2 regions of the Micromonospora sp. NPDC051141 genome follow, and region 1 is predicted to be linked to the other one. Evidence: riboswitches for the same ligand, from Rfam matches in the RefSeq annotation. Region 1 holds a riboswitch; the other holds the start of a gene.

Evidence for each region. A riboswitch is a leader RNA that binds a small molecule or an ion and turns the genes downstream of it on or off. The one in region 1 is predicted to bind thiamine pyrophosphate.
Region 2: it holds a riboswitch for thiamine pyrophosphate, as region 1 does, so the genes downstream of both, ACIA6B_RS21760 (ECF transporter S component) here and thiE (thiamine phosphate synthase) in region 1, are expected to answer to the same signal.

Annotation. Positions count from the first base shown of each region.
Region 1 is NZ_JBITFD010000001.1:88,819-93,745, forward strand. Features, by position in the region: gene ACIA6B_RS00400 (thiamine phosphate synthase) at 1-456, opposite strand, end outside; gene ACIA6B_RS00405 (thiazole synthase) at 522-1,292, opposite strand; gene thiS (sulfur carrier protein ThiS) at 1,298-1,498, opposite strand; gene thiO (glycine oxidase ThiO) at 1,489-2,619, opposite strand; gene thiE (thiamine phosphate synthase) at 2,613-3,239, opposite strand; TPP riboswitch at 3,234-3,345, opposite strand; gene ACIA6B_RS00425 (hypothetical protein) at 3,464-3,733, shown strand; gene ACIA6B_RS00430 (endonuclease domain-containing protein) at 3,741-4,376, shown strand; gene ACIA6B_RS00435 (aldo/keto reductase) at 4,522-4,927, opposite strand, start outside.
Region 2 is NZ_JBITFD010000011.1:200,080-205,006, forward strand. Features, by position in the region: gene ACIA6B_RS21740 (acyl-CoA dehydrogenase family protein) at 1-1,149, opposite strand, end outside; gene ACIA6B_RS21745 (DUF6328 family protein) at 1,263-1,766, opposite strand; gene ACIA6B_RS21750 (sugar isomerase domain-containing protein) at 1,858-2,607, opposite strand; gene ACIA6B_RS21755 (alpha/beta fold hydrolase) at 2,604-3,440, opposite strand; TPP riboswitch at 3,517-3,623, shown strand; gene ACIA6B_RS21760 (ECF transporter S component) at 3,696-4,286, shown strand; gene ACIA6B_RS21765 (ATP-binding cassette domain-containing protein) at 4,387-4,927, shown strand, end outside.

The DNA.
Region 1 (4,927 bases):
GCCGAGTGCGAGCACCGGCACCGGGCTGACCGCGACCAGCTCGCGCAGCCCTTCCGGGCCCAGCGGTGGGCCGTAGCCGGGCTTCGTCCGGGTCGGGTAGACCGGGGACAGCGTCGCGTAGTCCTCCGTGGTCAGTCGCGCCAGTTCGGCGGCGTCGTGGCAGGAGCGGCCGACCAGCCCGAGGCGCGGCGGCGGGTACGGGCCGGCGGCCGGCAGGTGCACGGCGTCGCCGTCGAGCGGGTCCGGTCCGGCCACGACCAGCGTGCCGCCGACGTCGGCCACGACCGCGCGCAGCGCGACGGCGAGCGCCAGGCGCTCGGCGCGCGGCAGGTCCTTCTCCCGCAGCACCACCCAGCGCACTCCCCCGGCCACGGCACTCGCCACCACGTCGGCCAGCGGTCCCCGGGCGACGCGCCGATCGGTCAGCAGCACCACACCTCCCGGACCGCGCCCGATCCTGGTACTGATCCGCCCCCGGAAGAGCGTGCGCGTACCAAGATCGCCGACAGCGGGACGGGGGGTCACAGGTCGGGCCGGCCGTCGTCGGGGGTGGACGGAAGTGCGTGGGAGCGGCGGGGGATGCGGCCGGCGCCGTACGCGAGGCGACCGGCCTCGACCGCGTGGCGCATGGCGGTGGCCATGGCCACCGGGTCGGCGGCACGGGTGACGGCGCTGGCCAGCAGCACCCCGTCGCAACCCAGCTCCATGGCGAGCGCGGCGTCGGAGGCGGTGCCGATACCGGCGTCGAGGATCACCGGCACGTCGACGGCCTGCCGGATCAGCCGGAGGTGATGCGGGTTGCCGATGCCCAGACCGGAGCCGATCGGCGACCCGGCCGGCATCACGGCGGCGCAGCCGACGTCGGCCAGCCGCCGGGCCAGCACCGGATCGTCCGAGGTGTACGGCAGCACGGTGAACCCGTCGGCGACCAACTCCTCGGCGGCGCGCAGCAGCTCCACCCCGTCGGGCAGCAGCGTGCGCTCGTCGCCGATCACCTCCAGTTTCACCCAGTCGGTGTCGAACGCCTCCCGGGCCAGGTGCGCCGTCTTCACCGCCTCCACCGCGGTCCGGCAGCCGGCCGTGTTCGGCAGCAGCCGTACCTTGCACCGCTCCAGCAGGTCGAGCAGGCCGCCCGCGCCACCCGGCGTGGTGTCGACCCGGCGCAGCGCCAGCGTCACCACCTCCGTGCCGGACGCCCGGACCGCCGCCTCCAGCACGTCCAGGCTGGCCGCGCCGCCGGTGCCGAGCACCAGCCGGGAGCCGAGCGGCACGCCGCCGATCTCCAGGGACATCCCGGTCACCCGCCCTGCGCGGCGCTGAGCACCTCGACGCGGTCGCCGTCGCGCAGCACGCTCGCCGGCCAGCCGCCGCGCGGCACCACCTCGCCGTTGACCGCGACCGCGAGGCCGCGCTGCTGACCGGTGACCGCGCGCACCACCTCGGCGAGCGTGACGCCCTCGGGCAGCGTCCGCCCCGTGCCGTTGACGATCAGTTCCACAGGCGCTCCTTCGCGAACCGTGCCGGGCTGAAGGGGGCGAGCGCCGGGTCCGGCCCGCCGCTGACGATCAGTTCGGTGACCAGGTCGGCGGTGACCGGGGTGAGCACGATGCCGTGCCGGTGGTGCCCGGTGGCGGCGAGCACGTCGGGCCGGCCGGGCAGCGCCCCGATCACCGGCGCGTTGTCCGGCGTGCCCGGGCGCCGCCCGGCGACGGCCTCCACCAGCGCGTACTCGGTCAGCTCGGGGACCAGCTCGGCGGCGGCGCGGAGCAGCCGCAGCACACCGCCGGCGGTCACCTCGACGTCCGCGCGTTCCTCCACGGTGGCGCCGACCACCACCTCGCCGTCCGCCCGGGGCACCAGGTAGACCGGCTCGCCGTCGGCGTACCCCCGGATCACGTGCCGGAAGCCCGGCGGACCGTCGCCGGGCGCGCGGAGCCGCAGCACCTGGCCCTTCACCGGGCGGACCGGCAGCCCGGTCAGCGCCGCCGCGCCGCAGCCGGCCGCGACCACGGTGACCCGCGCGTCCACCTCGGACAGCGCGCCGACCCGCGTCGGCCGGAACGTCACGCCGGCCCGCTCCGCCGCGACCCGCAGCGCGGCGACCAGGCGGCGCGGGTCGACCTGGTGGTCGCCGGGCGCGACCGCGCCGCCGCGCACCCGGGTGGCCAGCGCCGGCTCGCGGTCGCGCAGCGCCGACGGGCGCAGCGGCGTGATCGGCAACCCCAACCCCTGCTGGTACGACCACAGCCGCCCCGCCTCGGCCAGGTCGTCGGCGGTGAGCCCGACCACAAGCGTGCCCTCGGTGCGGTGGCCCAGGTCGACGCCGCTCGCCTCGGCAAGCTCGGCGGCGAACGCCGGCCACCGGGCCGCGGACTCGACCAGCAACCCGGTCAGCTCCCGCTCCCCGAAGTACGCCTCGGCGACCGGGGCGAGCATGCCGGCGGCCACCCGCGACGCACCCGACCCGGGCCGGTCGTCGTACACGCTCACCCGCAGCCCGCGCTGCGCGCACCGCCACGCGATCGCCAGCCCCACCGGCCCCGCCCCCACCACCCCCACCTCGGAAAGGAAGGGCCCCCTGTCAACGCCTCCGGTAGCGGAAGGGGCCCCGCCTAACACGTCAGCGCCCGGAGCAGCTCGGCGGTGGCGCGCGCCGGGTCGGCCGCCGAGCTGAGCGCTCCGACCACCGCCACTCCGTACGCCCCGGCCGCCCGCAACGCCGGCACCGCCGCGGCGGTCACCCCGCCGATGGCGATCACCGGCACGGTCACCGCGTCGGTGACCGCGCGTACCCCGTCCGGGCCGATCGGCGCGGGCAGCCCCGGCTTGGTGGTGGTGGCGTGGCAGGGGCCCACGCCCAGGTAGCTCGCTCCGGCGGCGACCGCGGCCCGGGCGGCGTCCGGCTCCCGGGCGGTCGCGCCGAGCACCGCGTCGACGCCGAGCACCCGGCGGGCGGCGGCCACCGGCAGGTCGTCCGCCCCGACGTGGCCACCGGCCGCGCCCACCGCGAGCGCCACGTGCAACCGGTCGTTGATTAGGCAACACGTGCCGTACGGCCGGCACGCCTCGACCACCCGGCGGGCCAGCTCGTACGCCTCCCGGTCGGTGGCGTCGTCCGTCACGCGGACCTGCACGACGAGTTCGGCGCGGCCCACCGGCATGGCGGCACGCAGCACGCCGAGCGGATCCCGCCCCGGTCGGGTGTCGGTGATGAGATGCAGTCGTCCCAGGGACGGCACGGCAACGCTCCTCCCTGCGCCGGCATTACCCGGATCAGGTTCAACGGTCGGGGGCTGTCAGCCCCCCTCTCAGCCCGGTCCACACCGGGCTCCCGTGGGTCACTTGCGGCCTACCGTACGACGCCTCCCCGCCGTACGGAAGACCGGGTGAGTTTTTTCCCAGGACCGCACCACCCGGCGGGCCGGGACGGCGGCTGACCGTCACGTCACAGCACGCTGCCAGGATGTCCGTTCCCGCGCGTATCCCGCGCTGCCTTGCGCGCCTGCCGTTCCGGGGCAGCCGTGCCGTCTCCGAAGGGCTGCTCACCTGGACGATGCTCCGCGGGCCGACGTGGGTCCGCCTGCTGCCGGACGTGTACGTGCACCGGCACGGATACCGTGTCGACGACCATCGGATGTGGTGCGAGGCGGTGGCGTTGCGCCTGCCGCCGGGTGCCGTGCTGGCGGGACGGGAGCGCCGCCTGGTTGTTCGGTGCCGAGCTGCTCAGCCGTGACGCGCCGGTGACTGTGCTACTGCCGACAGACGTCCGGCTGCGCCCGCACCCGCAGTTGACGGTCGTGCGGTCGTCACTGCCCGACGAGGACCGTACCCGGTTCGCCGGGCTGCCGGTCACCACCGCGCTGCGCACCGCGTTCGACCTCGGTCGGCTGGGCCCCCGGGTGGAGGCGCTGGTCGCCGTGGACGCGCTACTGCGTCGCCGGGTGGTGAGGCTGTCCGCGCTGCGTGACTACGCCGAAACCCGGTCCGGCTGGCCGGGTGCGCCGCTGCTGCGCGAGGTCTTGACGCTGGCTGAACCGTTGAGCGAGTCCCCGATGGAGACTCGCCTGCGGTTACTCCTCCTCGACGCCGGCATCGGCCCACTCACCGCGCAGCACGAGATACGCGCGGCCGGACGCTTCGTGGCCCGGGTGGATCTGGCCTGTCCGGTGCTGCGCCTCGCGATCGAGTACGACGGCGACCACCACCGTGAGCGGGCACACTTCCGGCGTGATGTGGCACGTCTCAACGCGCTCCGTGCGGCTGGCTGGGTCGTGCTCCGGTTCACCGCCGACGACGTGCTGCGCCGTCCCGACGCCACCGTCGCACTGGTCCGCCAGGCCCTCGCTGAACGCCGCGCCCCGACACCACCCCACTGACCCCTTCCCCCGGACACCCATGGCGTTCCACCCGCGGCCGGTGCTGGCGGCGAGTGGAGCGTCATGGGTGTCAAAAAGGTCGTGAGACACCCATGACGTTCCACCCCTGGCGAAGGCTGGCTTTGGGTAGGGGGTGGGGGCGGGGTCAGAGGAGGGCGTTGAGGGCTTCCAGGTCCTCGTCGGTGGGCTGCCAGGTGCCCACCTCGGCGTTGGCGCGTACCTGCTCCGGAGTGGTCGCGCCGGCGATCACCGAGGTCACCGCCGGCTGGGCGGCCAGCCCGCCGATGGCCACCTGGAGCATGCTGATCCCCCGCTCGGCGGCGTACGCCTCGATGGCCTCGATGGTGTCCCAGCGCGCCGCCGCCAGCCGCTCGGCGTACCGGCCGCCGCCGGCCAGCCGGCTGCCCGTCGGGGGCGCCTCGCCCCGCTTGTACTTGCCGGTGAGCAGCCCGTTGGCGAGCGGGAAGAACGGCAGCATGCCGAGGCCGAACCGCTCGCAGGCCGGGATCACCTCGTCCTCCACCCCCCGCTCCAGCAGCGAGTAGTGGTTC
Region 2 (4,927 bases), on a different contig from region 1:
GACCAGCGCCGCCTCGATCCGGATGTCGTTGCGGTCGTCGTCGGCGAGCAGGCAGGACAGGTCCAGCATGGACTCCATGCCGTACGTGGTGGCGGCGATGAACGACAGCTTCTTCGCCACCGCCTCGTGCTCGCCGACCGGCCGGCCCCACTGGACCCGGTCGGCGGCCCACTCCCGGGCCACGTTCAGCGCCCACTTGCCGGCGCCCACGCACATCGCCGGCAGCGACAGCCGGCCGGTGTTCAGCGTGGTGAGCGCGATCTTCAGGCCCTTACCCTCGCCGCCGATCACGTTCTCGGCCGGCACGAACACGTCGTGGAACCGGGTGAGGCTGTTCTCCAGGCCGCGCAGCCCGACGAAGGAGTTGCGCCGTTCCACCGTGATGCCCTCGCTGTCGCCCTCGACCACGAACGCGGTGATCCCGCCGCGCCGCCCCTCGGTGGCCGGCACCCGGGCCATCACCACCAGCAGGGTGGCGACCGTGCCGTTGGTGGCCCAGAGCTTCACCCCGTTGAGCCGGTAGCCGGCGCCGTCGGAGGTGGGCTCGGCGGTGGTGGCCAGCCGCGCCGGGTCGGAGCCGACGTCCGGCTCGGTGAGCAGGAACGCGGAGACCTCGCCGGCGGCCAGCCGGGGCAGGAAGCGGTCCTTCTGCTCGGGCGTGCCGAACATCTTCAGCGGCTGCGGCACGCCGATCGACTGGTGCGCGGAGAGCAGCGCGCCGATCGCCGGGCTCACCGAACCGGCGAGCATCAACGCCCGGCAGTAGTGCAGGTTGCTGAGCCCGAGGCCGCCGTACTTCCGGTCGATCTTCATGCCGAACGCGCCGAGCCGGGCCATGCCGTGGAACACGTCGTCCGGGATCCGCGCGTCGCGCTCGATCGCCGCGCCGTCCACCTCGGCGCCCAGGTACGCCCCGAACGCGTCGAGGAACTCCTGCGCGCGGGCCACGTCGGCCGGGTCGGACCGGGGCCACGGGTTGATCAGGTCGAGCCGGAACCGGCCGAGGAAGAGTTCCTTGCCGAAACTGGGCCGGTCCCAGGACGCCTCGCGGGCCGCCTCGGCGACCTGGCGGGCCTCCTTCTCGGAGACCTGGCCGGCCTCGGTGGGCAGCGGTCCCACCCCGTCGGCGTTGTTCTGTGTCGTGGTCACGGCTGCCTCCTGGATGGTCGGTCCGGCTGCGGTCGACGCGCTCGACGAAAACGACGCTACCCCCGGGTGTTACCCAGGGGTAGCGTCGCGTGCACGTCCGATTTGGCGGACCGTCAGTCGCCGGCCAGCGTCTGCGGGTCGTCGTCATCGTCGTCGATGTCGTCCTCACCCCAGTTGCGCCGCGCGAACGGCAGGATCGCCCAGAACGTCAGGAACCAGAGCGCGGTGACGGCGCTGAGCACGAACGCGATCGGCCGGGGCAGCACGAAGTCGGTGATCAGCAGCACGGCGCTGACCATCGCGATCAGCATGAAGAACAGCCCGCCGGTGGCCATCCGGTGGGCGAAGCGGACCAACTCCGGCTTGCGGCCCTGGCGGAACAGCGCCCGGTGGAACGCGACCGGCGAGATGATCATCGCGGTGGCCGCGGCGGCGGCCAGCAACGCCACGATGTAGACGTCACGCTGGAACTCGGTGGTCCGGGTGAACCCGTTGCTGAACGGCAGGGTCAGCAAGAAGGCGAAGAGGATCTGCACGCCGGTCTGCGCCACGCGCAACTCCTGCAACAGATCGGCGAAGTTGCGCTGCCAGCGCTGCTTCTCGGATTCCTTGGACACTCGCGAACCTCCGGTGAAGACGGCACGGCCGGCGGGTGAACACCCGCCGGCAGCAGCGCCTGTGCCCGATTCGGGCGCTCGCGAAACCGGCTCACGATCCCCGGCGGATCCGCCCTGCGTACCGGGCCTCCAGCTCGGCGTTGTGCTCGTCGCCGCCGGTGATGTTGGCGGACAGGTAGACCGGCGGTCGCTCCCCCGCCGTCACCAGCCGGGCCACCACCTCGACGGTGATCTGCTGGGCCAGCAGCGCGGCGGTGATCGACGAGACCGCGCCGACCGCGCCGCCGCCGGGCAACGGCAGCGTGGCGTCGCCGTACGGGGCGCCGTTGTCCAGCACCACGTCGGCGAAGTCGGCCAGCTTCCGCCCGGACGGGTGCCGCGAGGTCATCCGCGCCGAGTGCCGCGCCGAGGTGATCGCCACCAGCCCGTGCCCGCGCTCCTTCACGATCGACGCGAACTCGACCATCGCCCCGTTCACGCCCGAGTTGGAGGCGAGCACGAACACGTCCGGCGGCCGGACCGGGGCCAGCTCGTAGAGCCGGTGCGCCACCGCCGGCTCGCGTTCCAGCTTCGGGCCGAGCACGTCGGCCGGCTCGCCACCGTGCAGGACCAGGTCGCGCAGCGCGATGCGGTTGGTGGGCACCAGCCCGCCGGCACGGCCGGCGATCTCCATGGCGAGCGCCTCGGAGTGCCCGGTGCCGAACGCGTGCACCACCCCGTCGGCACGCAGCGCCGCCACGATCAGATCGGCCGCCTCCGCCACGTTCGCCCGCTGCTCGGTGGCCACCCGCCGCATCGTCGACGTGACCGTCTCCAGGTACGCCTCGGCGCTCACCGTCATGCCTCCTCCGTCCCTCGGATCCGGGCCAGGACCGCCTCGGCCAGCGGGCCCGGAGCCTCGTCGGGAATCCAGTGGCTGACGCCGGACAGGGTCACGAACCGGTAGTCACCGGTGACGTGTCCCGCGCACGCCTCGGCGGCGGTCCGGCCGATCGCCACGTCCTTGTCGCTCCAGACGTACGTGGTCGGCACCGCCACCGGGCCGACCGCCTTCATGTCCGACCCGCTCATCGCGCGGTACCAGTTCAGCGCCGCGGTGAGCGCTCCCGGCTCCCGCATCGGGTCGGCGTACCGGGCGACGGTTGCCGCGTCGCCGACGCCGCGCAGCATCCGGCGCAGCACGGCGCCGTGCAGCGCCAGCAGCACCTTCTCCGCCTTGCCCGGCATCCGGAACAGCGCCATGTAGGCGGACTTGGCCTTCTGCCGGGGATCGTTGGCGAGCGCGTGGCCCATCGCGGCCGGGTGCGGCACCGACACCGCGGTCAGCGTCCGCACCCGATCCGGGTGCGCCGCCGCCAGGCCCCAGGCCACGATCGCGCCCCAGTCGTGGCCGACCAGGTGCGCGGCGGTCACCCCGAGCGCGTCCAGCACGGCCGCCGCGTCGGCCACCAGCTCCGGGATCCGGTACGCCTCGACCGCCGCCGGCCGCGCGCCGGGCGAGTAGCCGCGCTGGTCGAGCGCGTACGTGCGCAGCCCGGCGGCGTGCAGCGCGGGCGTCACCGCGTCCCACTCGCCGGCGTGCTGCGGAAAGCCGTGCAGCAGCAGGACGGGGTCGCCGCCCTCGGGGCCGCCGGTGCGTACCTCGAACGTCAGATTTCGCGTCTCGACCCGCATGATCGCCAGCCTACCGACAGTCGCCCTGCTGGGCCCGGCCCCGACGTCGGTGCTAGCGTCTGCGACGAGACAACTTCACATCCGACAGGGGAGCGCACAGCGCTGAGAGTGCGGGCCGGTGCCCGCAGACCCTCGAACCTGATCTGGGTAATGCCAGCGCAGGGAGTTCGGTCGACCTCCAGCCGCGTCGACGTCCGGCATTCCGGGCGCGGCGTGCGTCTTCTCCTGGTTCCTCACCACGAACTGGGAGCCACCGTGAACCACACCGACAGCAACCGCTGGCGTACCGTCGACATCGTCGTCGCCTCGGTCATCGCCGTCGCCTTCGGCGTCGTCTTCTGGGCCTGGGGCCTGCTCTGGAGCGCCACCGACGCGGCGTTCGCGTTCTTTCCGCCCGCGCAGGCGGTGCTCTACGGCGTGTGGCTGATCCCGGCGGTGCTCGCCGGCCTGATCATCCGCAAGCCGGGCGCCGCGCTCTACTGCGAGACGGTGGCCGCGATCGTCTCCGCGCTGCTGGGCAGCCAGTGGGCGGGCATCGTGATCCTCCAGGGCCTGATGCAGGGCATCGGCGCGGAGTTGGCGTTCGCCGCGTTCCGCTACCGCTCGTTCAAGCTGCCGGTGGCGGTGCTGGCCGGCGCGCTGACCGGCCTGGGCGCGGCGATCTTCGACTTCGTCTACTGGAACAAGGCGTACGAGCTGACCTCCTACCGCCTCCCGTACGCGCTCATCACGATCGTCAGCGCCACGATCGTCGCCGGCTTCGGCGCGTGGGTGCTCACCCGCGCCCTGGCCAACACCGGCGTCCTGGACCGCTTCCCCGCCGGCCGCGACCGCGCCCTGGTCTGACGGCCCCCTCCCCCTGTTGATCAAGGAGTTTGCGTCAACCATGGGCGGGTTTTCCTGACGCAAACTCCTTGATCAACGAGGCTGGGGAGGGGGTGGCGCGGTGAGCGGGGTGGTTCTGCGGGGGTTCGGGTGGCGGCACGGGGGACGCCGGGCGTGGGCGGTGCGCGGGGTTGATCTGCGTGTCGAGGGCGGGGAGCGGGTGCTGCTGCTGGGGGCGTCAGGGGCGGGGAAGAGCACGCTGCTGGCGGCGCTGGCCGGGCTGCTGCCGGAGGACTCCGGCGAGCAGGAGGGCACCGTCGAGATCGACGGGCTGGACCCGCGCAAGGCCCGCGAACGCGTCGGCGTGCTGTTCCAGGACCCGGAGACCCAGCTCGTGATGGCCCGCTCCGGCGACGACGTCGCGTTCGGGCTGGAGAACCGCGGCGTGCCGGCCGAGGAGATCTGGCCCCGGGTCGACGAGGCGTTGCGCCGGGTCGGCTTCCCCTACCACCGGGACCGCCCGACCGCCGCGCTCAGCGGCGGCGAGCAGCAACGGCTGGCCCTCGCCGGGGCGCTCGCGCTGCGTCCCGGCCTGCTGCTGCTCGACGAGCCGACCGCCAACCTCGACCCGGCCGGCGCCGCGCTGATCCGCCGGGCGGTCG